4 regions of the Alkalibacterium indicireducens genome follow, and region 4 is predicted to be linked to each of the others. Evidence: riboswitches for the same ligand, from Rfam matches in the RefSeq annotation. Region 4 holds a riboswitch; each other region holds the start of a gene.
What was found. Region 4 has a riboswitch for thiamine pyrophosphate ahead of thiM (hydroxyethylthiazole kinase). Riboswitches for the same ligand answer to the same signal wherever they lie in the genome.
Positions count from the first base shown of each region.

Region 1: another riboswitch for thiamine pyrophosphate. It lies ahead of thiM (hydroxyethylthiazole kinase); the one in region 4 lies ahead of thiM (hydroxyethylthiazole kinase).
Region 2: another riboswitch for thiamine pyrophosphate. It lies ahead of tenA (thiaminase II); the one in region 4 lies ahead of thiM (hydroxyethylthiazole kinase).
Region 3: another riboswitch for thiamine pyrophosphate. It lies ahead of thiT (energy-coupled thiamine transporter ThiT); the one in region 4 lies ahead of thiM (hydroxyethylthiazole kinase).

Region 1 is NZ_BAAADA010000058.1:7,378-11,026, forward strand. It holds gene thiM (hydroxyethylthiazole kinase) at 108-944, opposite strand; TPP riboswitch at 1,015-1,112, opposite strand; gene ABFX15_RS04000 (insulinase family protein) at 1,373-3,649, opposite strand, start outside.
Region 2 is NZ_BAAADA010000139.1:211-3,859, forward strand. It holds gene tenA (thiaminase II) at 280-948, opposite strand; TPP riboswitch at 1,254-1,355, opposite strand; gene ABFX15_RS08290 (undecaprenyl-diphosphate phosphatase) at 1,433-2,260, opposite strand; gene ABFX15_RS08295 (PTS sugar transporter subunit IIA) at 2,454-2,960, shown strand; gene ABFX15_RS08300 (flavin reductase family protein) at 3,116-3,649, opposite strand, start outside.
Region 3 is NZ_BAAADA010000078.1:4,854-8,502, forward strand. It holds gene cls (cardiolipin synthase) at 1-1,162, opposite strand, end outside; gene thiT (energy-coupled thiamine transporter ThiT) at 1,253-1,819, opposite strand; TPP riboswitch at 1,910-2,015, opposite strand; gene ABFX15_RS04970 (ribonuclease J) at 2,042-3,649, opposite strand, start outside.
Region 4 is NZ_BAAADA010000003.1:722-4,370, reverse strand. It holds gene ABFX15_RS00400 (arsenate reductase family protein) at 1-367, shown strand, start outside; gene ABFX15_RS00395 (glycine cleavage system H family protein) at 357-713, shown strand; gene ABFX15_RS00390 (2-hydroxymuconate tautomerase) at 770-949, shown strand; TPP riboswitch at 1,079-1,175, shown strand; gene thiM (hydroxyethylthiazole kinase) at 1,265-2,071, shown strand; gene thiD (bifunctional hydroxymethylpyrimidine kinase/phosphomethylpyrimidine kinase) at 2,068-2,883, shown strand; gene thiE (thiamine phosphate synthase) at 2,880-3,524, shown strand; gene ABFX15_RS00370 (SDR family NAD(P)-dependent oxidoreductase) at 3,638-3,649, shown strand, end outside.

The DNA of each region.
Region 1 (3,649 bases), on a different contig from region 4:
ATGACATTAACCACTTCAAGCTATCGCTTGACCGAAATTCATCTCCCACTTTCACTGGTGCTTCGTACCCATACGTTTAGAAGTGGGAGACTTCTTTCGGAATTACGTTAAAATCCCTCCATTTCAAAATGATAGTCTGCAATGTCTTCGGGTGTTGCCTTGTAGAGTTCATCTAAAAAGGCCACTTGAAAACTTGCGGGTGCATCGGTTTGTTCTTCAGCCCGCTCCCCTGCCAGGTTGAAGACTGATACGGCGGTCAAGGCAGCAATGAACGGTGTACTGGACGTCAGATAGATCGAAGCAGCTCCGCCTAGTGCACATCCGCCACCAGTGATTTTTCCGAGGAAATGGGACCCGCCCCGGCATGTAGCCACATATTCCCCGTCAGTGACCAGATCGATTTCTCCTGAAATGATGACTGCTCCGTCTGTCCAGCGGGCGATCGATACAGCTGCGGCTTTTGCTTCATCAACGTGATTGGTCGAGTCCACGCCTCTGACTTTAGATTCACCTTTCCCTCCTTCAAGATGCCATAATCCTGCAAGTGCGATTATTTCTGATGCATTTCCTTTGATGATGTCCGGTTTGTAATCCTTGAAAAGTTTCAGCATGGCTGTGCGCAGTTGGCCTATCCCGATAGCGACCGGATCCAGTACCCACGGTTTATCCTCTTTTTTCAAAGTCTTTACAGCTAGCGGAAGCGTCTCTTCATAATTTGGAAGCATCGTTCCCATATTGATGTAGGTGGCTCCTCCTGCTTTGGCCAGAAACTGACCTTCATCCGGGAGGTAGACCATGGCTGCCGATCCGCCTACTGCGATCTGTGTATTGGCCACAAGGTTGATCGTGACAGAATTGGTAATCGAACCGGCCATCGGGTTCGTCTCTTTGACGTCAGTGACTGTCTGTCTAATCTGTTTTCTGATTTCTTCAAGTCGGGTCATCTTTTCATCCTTTCGATCGACACAGAACAAAAAAGATGCTCAGTCGTCATGACAGGCATCATAAGGGAGTGAAATATGGTCAATTAATCCCTACGATAGTCTGAACTAACAGGTTCAAAGGGTCAGGCATAACCTTCTCAACTCGTCTGAGTCCCCCTTCAATTTAACTAAGCTATGCTTTTTTTGATCATGTCTTTAATCATTTCCTTAATCTAAATGAAGTGTAACATAAAGAACTGGACAGTATAAAGTAGAAGCCAATTATATAATAATAATGAAAAAGGGGATGGGAAAAAAGTCACCTTTTAGTAATAATTTATAAATCTGAGTAATTAAAAACACCGTCAAATCAAGGATCATTTTTCCTAGATTTGACGGTGTCTTCTAATTCAGCTAGTTATTTCCCAGCCCCATTCCCTAAAAGTGATTTAGTACAGTTCATAGACTGCGTCGAACAGGTCTTTTTCCTTATCGATTTGAGTCTTGTTCCCGATGACTGCCACAGAGCGGTTCTCAAGCACCGCCTGATACGCGTCAGCCAGATCATTTAATGACTGAGCGTCTGCAGATAGAATCTCTGCTTTCAGACGTCGGATGTCTTCACTGGTCAATCCTTGTTTGTATCTGGAGAAGGCCGTCATCCCTTTATTACGGGCTGATTTAGGCTGTTCCAGTGGACTGAGCGTCCCGATGATGTACTTCAGCAGTTCAGATTCCGACAGATCGATCGACTTGACGAAATCAGGCAGACCGGCGTAGGTTTCCAATGTCTTAGTGATGTTCGGATCCCGGTAGGAAGCTAGCGCAACATTGCCGTTTCGGCGATGCATATAAAGCGAGCCGTACGCGCCGCCTTTTACTCGGATCGTGTTCCACAAGTAGTCATATCTGAAGATAGTAGACAGAAGCTGAGTTGCTCCGTTAAATTCCAGGTGGTCCGTTGCGTCCGCAGCAACTGCGACATAGTTGACGTCCTGTGCGGTCACAAACGCTTCATTCTGCTTCTTACCTGCTTCATGGCTGACCGCTGCCCCTAGAGGACTGTCCTCCAAGTCTGCAAAGGCGTCTTTCAGTGCCTCTTTGACTTTAACACTCTGTTCTTTGTCTCCAATATATAGGGCATTCAGACGACGTTTGTTTAGTAGCTTGTCCAGTAAGGCTAATAGGTCAGTGCTCAGGCTAGACTCATTTTCTGATTTAAGCTCATCACGTGTCGCTTTCAAGTAATTGAACTGATCGATGCCGTTCAAGTGTTCACCCAACTTAGATAGAGGCTTCACTTGGCTCAAGGCACGGTTTGCCGCAATGACATGGGCTCTGAAGTTTACACGGTTCTCAAAATCAGAAATATAACTCTGGATCTGTTTCAGAATCTCGCTCTGATTATCGAAGCGAGTAGTCGTCATGATCTCTTTCATCAGATCAACGAGTTCTGTCAGCTGTTCACTCAGTGCCTTACCGCTCAAGACGAAGTAAGGGGTGAGCTTGCCTTCCTGATCTTCATATATCGTGACGGTTCCGTTGATGCCACCGGTGTGGGTATCCATTTCCGTCTGAAGGGCAGCTGCATCGTACTTATCGGTGTCCAGTTCACCAAGTAAATCACTCAGAAGACTCAAAGCAGCATAGTCATCTGCAGAAAAGTCACTGATGTCAAAGTAGAGACTGACATAATCGATGCCTGACGTGAACTGCTCGGAATAATAGAATTCCGTTCCGTCAAACAATGAATCGATGGCCAGAGGATAGTCCGGTTCGTCCGTTGTCAGATCGTCTCTTGTCAGCGTTGGAATCTTCTCCAGGTCTTCCGGTCTGTCCGGTGTTTCCTGACGTTCGATCAGCTGCTGCGTCTTGTCAACGATTGCCTGCAGCTCTTCCTCAGACAGTCCGGCTTTGAATTTCTGAAGACTTTCCAGCGTCTGTGCTTCCTGTTTGTCGCTCTTTCCAGGTTCAGCTTTCAGAATCAGTTCGACCCGGTGTGTATTATTCAGAAGTTTGCGTTCGATCAGCTTTTCAAAGTATCCGTCTTCTGCAAGCTCAGCCAGTTCTTCAAGGTATTTGGAGAACTGCAGGCGATCAAAAGGCGAATGGTCATACAGCCAGGTGCTCAAGGCATTGATCGCATAAATGACGCCACGCGGGTTGTCCTCAGAAATTACGGCTTCTTTTGTCTGGAAGGTAATCTTGTTTAAAGCAGCCTTTACTATAGCCTGGTCGAGTCCCTTGTCGACGATATCTTTAAGTGTGCTCTCGGTCACTTCCTTGAATCGGTCAAGATTCTTGCTGTCTGCATATTTGGCAGAAATAATGAAGGCTGTCGGATACCCGATATCTGCTACATCACTTTCGATATCTCCACCTATCTCAGCATCCAAAAGAGCTTTTTGAAGAGGTGCCTGACTGTGTCCGAAGAGGATTTCCTCCAGGACTTTCATGCCGTAAAGGTCCAATGTATCTTCAGGTTCCAGTACATGCCAGCCTAAGGCCAGATAGTCTTTTCCTTCTGGATCATCACCTTCAGTGATCGAGTAGGTTTCTTCAAATACTTTCGCTTCCGGTTCAGCAATAGTCAGTGTAAGATCGACTGCGTCTCCTTTACCTTTTCCAGTAAAGTACTCATCCAGCGCATCGAACACAGTGGACAGATCAGCGTCACCGTAGACGATCGTCAGTGAATTTGTCGGATGATAGTACTTGGTATGGAA
Region 2 (3,649 bases), on a different contig from region 4:
TCAGTGATATGAAAAATTCTAGGTTGTTTCATCATGTGCTGATTAGTCAAAATAAAAGCCGTCAAATCGAGTCAGGGAAATTTCCACTCGATTTGACGGCTTTTTCTATACTCAAATTAGAAATTTAGTGTATGGGTATGGACATTTTAGCTTTTGGATTGGATGAGTAGGCTGTATGATGAGTCTTAGAACACACTCAATTACAATCTCGACCTCGAGTAGGGTCGTAAACTAGCTGACCAAGTCAATTCCACCTGTTTCCTCACTCAGAACGCTTACTCAGACCGGCCACTTTTCAATCTCATATGCCATATTCCAGAACATCCATTCCAGCTGACAGCTTTTGACAAAAGCTTCCTTCATGATGGCTTTCTCAGTGTCAGAAGCTGTTTCGGCATAAGCATCAAGACGTGTTCTGAATGTATTGATAATCGTATCCACTTCATTTTTTGCATAGAAGGAAATCCATTCAGCAAAAGGATGAGCCTCATCTATAGAAAAATTCTCTTTAAGGTAATGAGCGATTTCCAGATACGTCCACGGACAAGGGAGCAGAACAGCGAGGATCTCTCCAAAACTTCCTCGCTGGGCGACATCAAGCATGTGACGGGTGTAATGATGGGCAGACGGTGCTAGAGGTTCGTATTGCAAATCTTCGTATCTGACACCAGCTACCTGACAGAAATTAGTGTGAGGATGTACTTCAGCATCCAGAATAAAAGTGATCTGATTGTTAAAAACTGCCATATCTTCTCTAAGTACACTTTTTGAAATAGCTATACCGTATACTTGATTAAAGGTATTTAAGTATTCAAAATCCTGTTTGACATAGTGTATAAGCTGTTCAGCTTCAAGCTTTCCAGATCCTATTCCTTGTACGAATGGATGTCTGAAAATAGACTGGAATATTGAATCAGCTTCTTGCCTTAATTCTTCGGTAAATGACATGGTTTAGCCTCCAGTAGTATGGTAATTACAATTTGCGGACTTTATGGTCTCTGCTTAAAAGAACTATAGCTGACGGGCAGACGAACCAAAAGAACAAGACGAACAAGAAGAACACCGACTGAGAAAAGCGGACTGATACAGGAAGTGAAGGGCGCGAGAAGAATGGGAATGGATCTACGCATTTAACTTCATCAATATATTTAAGTTATCTGACTGCAAAAAAAGCCGCTCTGCTAATCTGCAGGGCGGCATAACTTAAAAGTCATGATGAACGTTGGAGAGTCGTTTAAAACACTCCATACATAATGATCTAAGCTCCACTTCCCTACGCTGGAGTTAACCAGATCAGGTTCCAAGGGTCAAAGCATTGCTTTTCTCAGCCGTCAGCGGCTCCCCTAGTGAAAGAGATATTCAATTATCTTTCAAAGTCATTATGGCATATGTGTCCTCGTATCGCAAGAAAAAAGGAACAGAACTAAATGATTTACCCAATCAGCCAGAAGTATCCGATGACGACGAAACCTACAGCTATCCTGTACCAGCCGAATGAGCTGAAGTCATTTCGACGGATATAGTTCATTAGGAATTTGATTGCAAAGATTGATACCAGGAAAGATACAATACAGCCGACGATCAGAATGAGCAATTCTTCTAATGTGAAAGTAAAGCCGAAACCCAGCAGTTTGATCAGACTTGCACCCATCATCACGGGTATGGACAGGAAGAAAGAATATTCAGCAGCAATCGGACGGGCTGTTCCAATAAGGATGGCCCCGACAATAGTTGCACCTGAACGGGATGTACCTGGAATCAGAGCAAGCACCTGAAAGAAACCAATCATGAGGGCGACTTTATAATTTAAATCTTCCCAAGTTGCTATAGTTGGAATCTTTCCTTCATTACGTTTCTCTATTACGATAAATGCGACCCCATAGATGATGAGGGCTACTGCTACTGTAATCCAGTTATAGAAAAGGTCATGGATGGCATCTTCAAACAGTATGCCGAATACTCCTGCAGGAATGATACCGATAAGTACTTTGTACCAAATATGCCAGGTTTCTTTTTTCTGCAGATCATTTTTACCTGAGTCAAAGGGGTTAAGTTTTTTAAAATAAAGCAGAACTACCGCCATAATGGAAGCCAGCTGAATGACTACAAGGAACATTTCCTTGAATTCGTCAGTAGTATTAAGTATGAGAAACTCGTCTACCAGGATCATGTGTCCGGTGCTGCTGACAGGGAGCCATTCTGTAATTCCTTGTACTACGCCCAGTATGATGGACTTTATTAATTCTAATAACACAGTCATATCTCCTTTTAGTTAAATTCAACTCTTCCATCTTAACAAAAACAGGCGTTAAAAAACCATAAGAATATGAAGAATTCATCACAAAATCTTTTTAGTTTTTGTTTACACTAGGATGTGTTACTATTATTTATAGAATACGTATAGGAAATTATGTATACTGTCAGCACAAAATATTAAGAAAGTAGGGAGAAATATGGGAGTATTTGACTTTTTAAAAGGAAAAGGGAATGAACCTAAAGAAACGAAAGTCGTATTAAGCAACCCTGTTAATGGAAAAGTTATTCCAATCGATGAAGTGGATGATCCGGTCTTTTCACAGAAAATGATGGGAGACGGGTTTGGTGTTGTACCAAGCGATGGCGACATCTATTCACCAGCTTCAGGTAAGGTTGTCAGTGTCTTTCCGACTCAGCACGCAGTTGGACTTGAGCTGGATAACGGCATAGAAGTTCTGATTCACATCGGTATCGACACTGTAGAACTTGAAGGCGGACCATTTGACACTTTAGTCAAAGAAGGCGACACGGTTACACCGGAAACTAAAATTTCTACAGTAGACCTTGAAGGCCTGAAAGCTGCCGGTAAAGAAAACACAGTCATCATCGTTTTCACCAACATGGATCAAGTAGGAGATTATGACCTGTCAACTACTGGAGAAACCCAAAAAGGCGCAGAAATCGGTTCTGTTTCTTCTAAATAACACACTAAAAAAGCCTCGGAAAGGATATTCTTGAGGCTTTTTTTTTGATCTCTAGTGTGTATAAATACCAGCGTTCATCACATTTGTGCCAGGCAGTTCAGCTGATCGGAAAATTTACATTCAGAATCAGCGAGATAAATCTGACTAATGCTCAATCAGTTCTGTGGCCGAACAATGGTAAATACTTTTCCTATTTCAGAATAGGCATTTCCAGACAATCGAGCCACTGGTTCAAGGTGTTCGGGGAGGATATATTCCTTCTCAGAATCATATACGGCTGGATCGATGTGCACATCGGTCACTTTAAGAAGGAAGTGGTCGGTTACAACCTCTCCAGATTCGTCTACGATGGGAATATGCTGATACAGAGTGGTTTCAAAGCGGATCAGGGCTTCTCTGATTCCAGGGACTTTAACGGACGAACTGTCGACTAATGAGAGATCTGTCCGGTCCAGCTCGCTCTCATCAGAGGCAAGAGGAGCAGATGTCTCATTCATATCTGTAGTTAGTGATTTACTCACGATATGAACGACAGCTTCTTTCTGATCGATGATGTTCAAAGCTGTGTCTTTAGCTTTTCCGTTTGAGCGCAGGATAGAGACAGTAAGAAGTGGGATCTGATTGGACGCTACACTAAAGAAACTGAAGGGGGCAGCATTAACAATGTCATCTTCTTCATTAAGTGATGT
Region 3 (3,649 bases), on a different contig from region 4:
TTACCAGTTCTTCTGCGTAGCTTAGAGTGGCACGATAAATAAATGGATGATCCGGCTTGTTAGGTATCATCACTTTCACTTTGATGCCTGACAGGATGGCTATTTTGATTGTTTCCATCAATGCTTCATCAGGAATGAAATAAGGTGTCTGGATCAAAACGGATTCTTTAGCCATACTGATCATTTTGATGAACCCTTTCTTGATGGCATGCATCTCATTGTCCGGACCACTGGAAACGATCTGCATATCTGTAGACCCTTTTAGACTTGAAAACGGGAAATAAACTTCCCCATAGTTTACTTGCTTGTCTTTAGATGATGCGTTCCAGTCCATTAAAAATCGAGTCTGCAGAGTAAGCACACCATTTCCCTCTATTCTTAGATGGGTATCTCTCCAGTAGCCCATTTTTTCGTACATACCCAGATAATCATCGCCAACGTTAAATCCTCCAGTGTAGCCGACTTTTCCGTCAACCACTACGATTTTCCGGTGATTTCTATAGTTTAGACGCAGGTTGATCAGGAAAAATTTCGAGCCGAAAAACGGTTCAGCATGGCCGCCGTATGTTCTCAGTTTGTTGAAGAAATCTTTGCCCAGTACTCGGGCACCAACCGGGTCGTACAATACTTTGACCTCAACTCCCTGTTTCGCTTTTTCTTCTAGAGCCCTCAAGAGTCTCAGACCTATATTATCCCCTCTAAAGATATAATACGTCACATGAATATGATGCTCTGCTTTCTCAATATCTCTTATGAGCTGGTCGAATTTTTCCTCTCCATCACTTATAATTCTTACTTTATTGCCTTTTGTTAAAACAGCCTGATTACTTTCCAGAAATAAACGGACCATTTCAAATGTCTTATCCTGATAATTTGATTCAGGAACATCAAGGTTCTCTGATTCGATCAGACTCTTCTGTGACTCGACCAGCTGAGGCATCCCGATGCGGTCCTGACTTCGAAGATCAAAAATAGATTCCTTTGATATTTTTCTTCCTAAAAACAGATAGATCACAAATCCGAAACCTGGCAGCATCGTAATGACCAGCAGCCAGGCCCAGATCGCTGCGATGTCCCGTTCCTTTTCTTTAAACACAGTAAATATGGCTAAAGCCGAGTTCAGAAAAATAAACCCCCAGAAAATCGTGCTTAAAATCGTCATACAGGTCTCCTTCATACACTAAGGTAATGTTATTTATCTTAGTGTACATTAGCCTGTAACCTCCTGTCCACTATCTTAAGCCGGCAACAGTTATTTCCCTTTAGGAACAAAAATCAGTGGAGACCGGTCATACAGCATCAGCAATACGATCATGGTCACTAAGGCGGTCGAGATCATACTCAGACCGTTCATGACTAGAGAAAATGTAAAGGCACTGAGTCCCCATAAAGCATAGTCTCCCCAGAATATCCAGCCGGCTATAAAGTGCCAGAAATACCGAGCGGCAGCTCCAACTAGAACAGCAGCGACGATAGTCATGTTTACCCGTTTTCCTTTCTGGTTTCTGATCCCCTCAAGAATGTCTTTGGAGTAGAATCCGGCCAGCCCAATGCTCGCATAGGTGATTGTGTATTCAATAATGACTTGATACACATTCAGCATGTATACCGATCCTGTAACAAAATGAAGGATCCCCCATAAAAAACCGGCAAATATCCCTGGCCCCAAACCTCTTCTGATAGCGTAGAAAGTCAACGGAATCATGCCTAAGGAAACACTGAATGACGACCCTATTCCTGAGGGAATCCAGGAGAGCACCATCCCAAGTGCGGCAAATAAAGTCCCTTCAAGATAGATCCTCAACTGTCTGTTCTGCATAAAAAAATCTCCTCCTCTAGTTAGTTTACTGAACTAGGGAAGGAGATTATGACATTTATGAGAGCGCGCTTGTGCCTACTCTGATCTGTCGATCTCAGTTAAGTACTCTTCCTGCGCACGTATGAACGTACAGGTTCTAAGGGTCTGAACTCACAGTTCACTCTCAGCCAATATATTGACTCCCCTAGTACAGTATCTGATATTTAATTATATACAAAATAATTATCTCGTAAAGCGTCTGTTCTGATTGACTTCCATAATTACTGGAAGAATGATCGGTCTTCTCTTCGTTTTCTTGAACAGGTGGTTATTCAGGCCTTCACGAATATCCTGTTTGATTGAACCCCAGTCAAAATCGTTATGCTTGAGATTTTTTTTGACTATACTCTTCACTATTTCCGTCGATTCATTAATCAGATCCTGACTCTCTTTTACAAATACAAATCCGCGCGTAACGATATGAGGATCAGACACGATACGCTGCTTTTTACGGTCGATTGTAACTACTGCAACGAAAATACCATCTTCTGACAACAGACGTCTGTCACGCAAGACAATGTTCCCGATATCACCGATACCTATCCCGTCGATCAGTGTATTATCTGCAGATACCTGTCCGCTTTGTGTCATTTTATTTTTAGCATAGCTAACGACGTCACCATTACTCAAAATAAAGATATTCTGATAAGGGATTCCTGTCTCATTTGCCAGGTCTGCATGGGCAGCAAGCATTCTGTATTCACCCTGAATCGGTATGAAGTAAGTCGGTCTCAGCAGGTTGATCATCAGCTGCAGATCATTAGGCGTCGCATGCCCGGACGCTTTCAGTCTGCTGGATAACTTGACTACTGTCCCACCGGCTCTATAAATCAGGTTTTCTGTCTCAGCTACCATGACTTCCATTGCTGTAGATGGGCTGGTAGCAATAAACACAAGATCCCCTTCTTTGATGTTCACCTGATCATGATTAGATGTAGCCATACGGTTGAGTGTTTTGATTGGCTCACCCGCTGATCCCGTTTCGAGAACCAGAATTTCGTCGTCATCATATTTATCGATTTTACTGATAGGTTCAATCAGATGTTCATCAGGCAGTGTCAGCTTGTCAAGATCCATGGCTGTTTCTAGAATAGCTTCCAGGTTCTTTCCAGTGATGAACACTTTTCTACCTGAACTGTGCGCCGCATTTAAAACCTGCTGAATTCTTAAAATATTGCTTGCTACTGCAGCCACGATAATCCTGCTGCTGGTATCCTGAAAGATATCAAGCACTTCTTCCTGGACTTTTTTCTCAGACACATTTTCAGTCTGACTTTCTGCGTCCCCAGAATCACTCAGCAGGGCCAGAACGCCTTCTTTACCTAAGTCTGCGATCTGAGAAAGATCTGTTCTGTACATGTCCTGAGAACTCTGATCGAACTTGAAGTTCCCGGTGTAGACAATGTTTCCTTCTTCTGTATGAACGGCGATTCCCATTGAATCTGGAATCGTATGGGTCGTACGGAAGAATTTGACTGTTGTTCCATTAAAGTCGATTTCAGTGTGTTCATCGATCACATGATAGTCATCGAAGGATGTCGACAGATTAGACTGACCCACAAACAGCTTAGCTAAAGCTATAGTCAGCTCTGAACCGAATACAGGAACATTAAATGTATCAAGGAAATAAGGCAGTGCGCCAATTGCATCTTCATGGCCATGAGTCAGAAAGACTCCGGTAATTTTGTCTTTGTTTTCTTCAAGATAACTGAAATCAGGAATGACCGCATCGATTCCGAACAGTTCATCTTCAGGATACATCAGTCCACAGTCCAAGACGAAAATATCGTC
Region 4 (3,649 bases):
TTATTGTCACCCACGTTGTTCAACGTGCAGAAAAGCGAAAAACTGGCTGGAAGAGCAGTCAGTACCTTACCAGGAAATTAGTCTGCTGGAGGAGACCCCGTCAAAAGAAAGCTGGGTAAGGATCCTGTCAGACACTGATCGCTCGATCAAATCTTTTTTTAATACGAGCGGAAATGTTTACAGAGAACAGAACCTTAAAGAAAAACTTCCGGAAATGTCTGTAGAAGAAGCAGCGGAGTGGCTGTCCTCAAACGGGATGGTAGTCAAAAGACCGTTTGCCATTGAAGGAGACACATATACATCAGGCTTTAAAATCGATGAGTACGAACGTGTCTGGAGTAAAGGAGAGCAGAAAGATGTCAATTAAATATCACGCTAATGGATTGTGGATCGAGAAATTATCGCCATCAGATTATCGCATCGGTCTATCCGAAAAGGGCCAGGACGATTTAGGAGAAGTCATGTTCGTGGAAATCAGTACAGAACCTGGGAATCTGAAAGCAGGAGAGGCCATTATCAATGCTGAAGGGGCTAAAGCAGTGACTGAGCTGACAATACCTTTTGACGTGACAGTTAAGGAAGTCCACGTTGAAGTTGAAGATGAGCCTGACTTACTGAACTCATCTGACAAAGAGGATAACTGGCTGCTTCTGGTAACAGACATTGATGATTCAGTGTTCAATTCGCTTAATACAGATCCTTTTGCTGAATAAGCTGAAATCTTGCTGGATCGTGATGCGCATTAAACAAGCGAAAGGAGGCAGATGAGATGCCGATCGTACATGTAGAAATGATTGAAGGCCGTTCTAAAGAACAGAAAGAAGGGCTGATCAGAGACGTTGTAAAAGCAGTTGAGACCCATACGGGTGCACCTAAAGAAGCAGTGACTGTGATCATCAACGAAATAAATAAGGAAAACATTGCTACTAAAGGCGAATACCACGGATAATAAGTTAGAGGGCGCAGACAGGATCTGTGCTCTCTTTTCTATAAGTGTATTTTAAAATTCAGAAGCTAGCTTAGATAGGGTTTCCTAGTCTGTTTACCGAAACTATGATAAACTGGTAGTAATGAAGTCTGATATCATCAGGGGAGCTTAAAGGCTGAGAAAGGTAAGACCTGACCCATGACCTGATCTAGGTAATGCTAGCGAAGGGAGATGTATGTTTCAAGCAGGAGACAGACGAATGCTTGACTATACTAAAATCTTCCACGTGCCTGGTGGAAGATTTTTTGTCTACATAACACAAACAGGGGGGTCAAGATGAATTCTGACCATGCTATTTTACACATTAAAGACCAGAATCCGCTGGTACACACGATCACTAATCAGGTTGTCGCTAATGATGTTGCCAATGTGCTGCTGGCCATTGGTGCGTCACCCATTATGGCAATTGCAAAAGAAGAGGTCGAAGAAGTAACGGGTATGGCCGAGGCCCTCGTCATTAATATGGGTACACTGACTTCTGATTCACTGGAAAGCATGATTCTGGCCGGACGACAGGCAAACGCTCAAGGCAAACCGGTCATTCTGGATCCTGTTGGTGTCGGAGCAACGACTTTTAGAAAACAATCAGCTCAAAAACTTTTTGAAAATGTTGACATGACGGTGATTCGAGGCAATGCATCAGAAATTGCGTCTCTAGTCGGTGTCAGCTGGCAGTCAAAAGGAGTGGATTCCAAAGATGAAGCCACCTCGCCAGTGGATGTTGCAGTCAGCTTGGCTAAGAAAAGACACTGTATTGTAGCTGTATCCGGAAAGACGGATATTGTCACAGATGGCACAAGAGTATTTGCTGTTTCGAATGGCGATCAGCTGATGGCAAAGATCACTGGAAGTGGCTGTATGATGAGCGGAATCATCGGAGCTTTCCTTGGAGTAGTAGATGAATCTGACATGCTCAGTCGAGTTGTACTTGCTCATGCCGCTTTCGGGATAGCTGGAGAGAGGGCGGCGGACTCGAACATAAATCGGCCGGGAAGTTTCAGGGCGGCACTGATCGATGTGCTCCATAGTCTAACAGATGACGACCTGACTAAACACACACGAATAGAAAGGATAATCCAATGAGTAAAAGTAAAATACCACAAGTGCTGACTATTGCAGGAAGTGACAGTGGCGGAGGCGCAGGCATACAAGCGGACTTGAAAACTTTTCAGGAACGTGACGTTTTTGGCATGTCAGTGATAACGGCTATAACAGCTCAAAATACGACTGGGGTACAGGGCGTTCACCCTGTACCGATCGAAATGGTCAAGCAGCAGTGGACGTCGGTCCTGTCTGATTTTAATGTCGCTGCAATCAAGACAGGAATGCTGGTCAATGGGGAGTATATGAAAGCAGTAGCTGAAGTACACAAAGAAGTGGCGTCTATTCCTCTAGTTATTGATCCTGTGATGATTGCTAAAGGCGGGCATCCATTAATGGAAAAGAGTGCTATCTCTGTCATGCGGGAAATCCTGGCTCCTCTCGCTATGGTGATCACACCTAATATTCCTGAAGCAGAAGCACTGGCTGACATGTCCATTTCTTCAAAAGAAGATATGGTCAAGGCAGCCGAACGATTGCAGGAAAAAGGGTGTAGAAATATTGTCATAAAAGGAGGACATGCAGTGGACGAGTCCCATGCAGATGATCTGCTGATGCTTGAAAACGGTGAACAGATATGGCTGCGTTCAGAACGTATCGATACGAAAGAAACCCACGGAACTGGCTGTACCTTTGCTGCCTGCATTGCTGCAGAGTTAGGAAAAGGGCATTCAGTGGAAGAGTCCGTACGAACAGCTAAGAAATTTATCCAGGCTGCAATCAGGAGTCACTTGGGTATCGGACATGGACATGGACCGACGAATCACTGGGCATACAGAAAGGAACACGAATGACACGAGATATTAAAGCTATGCTGGAAATTTACTTTATTGCCGGCACGCAGGACTGCAAAGAAAAGTCGCTCATCCATACCCTTGAGGAAGCTCTTCAGGCAGGTATAACTTGTTTTCAGTTCAGAGAAAAAGGAAAAGACAGCCTGGAAACTGCCCCTGCTGCTCGGGTGAAAATGGCACAGGTCTGTCAGCTTCTGTGTAGACAGTATAATGTACCATTCATAGTTAATGATGATGTCGACCTTGCCCTCAAGCTGGAGGCTGACGGGATCCATGTCGGTCAGGGGGATTATCCGATTCAAGATCTGATTTCAAAATGGGGAGACCGATTTATCATAGGCTTGTCTACCAATAATGTCTCACAATTCAAAGAAGCAGAGACAATCAGTGGACTGGATTACGCAGGGATCGGTCCGGCTTTCACGCCATTATCCAAGCAGGACCATGAAGACGTAATCGGTCTGAAAGGTATCAAGGACGCGATGACTGGACGAGATCACCTTCCTGCTGTGGCAATTGGCGGCATCAACCCTTCAAATGTTAGAGACGTCTGGGCAACAGGAGTCGATGGGGTAGCGGTCGTGTCGTCTATCACACGAGCCGTTTCAGTAATAGATGCAGTGCAGCGATTAAAAAAATAAGTGATTAAATAAAAAAAGAATTGTGAATCTGTAGTGAAATATTGAACAGATTCTACAATTCTTTTTGTGTATCCTGCATAATGAAAGCGAATACAATAATGAGGAGGGTACTTATGAAGGTAAAC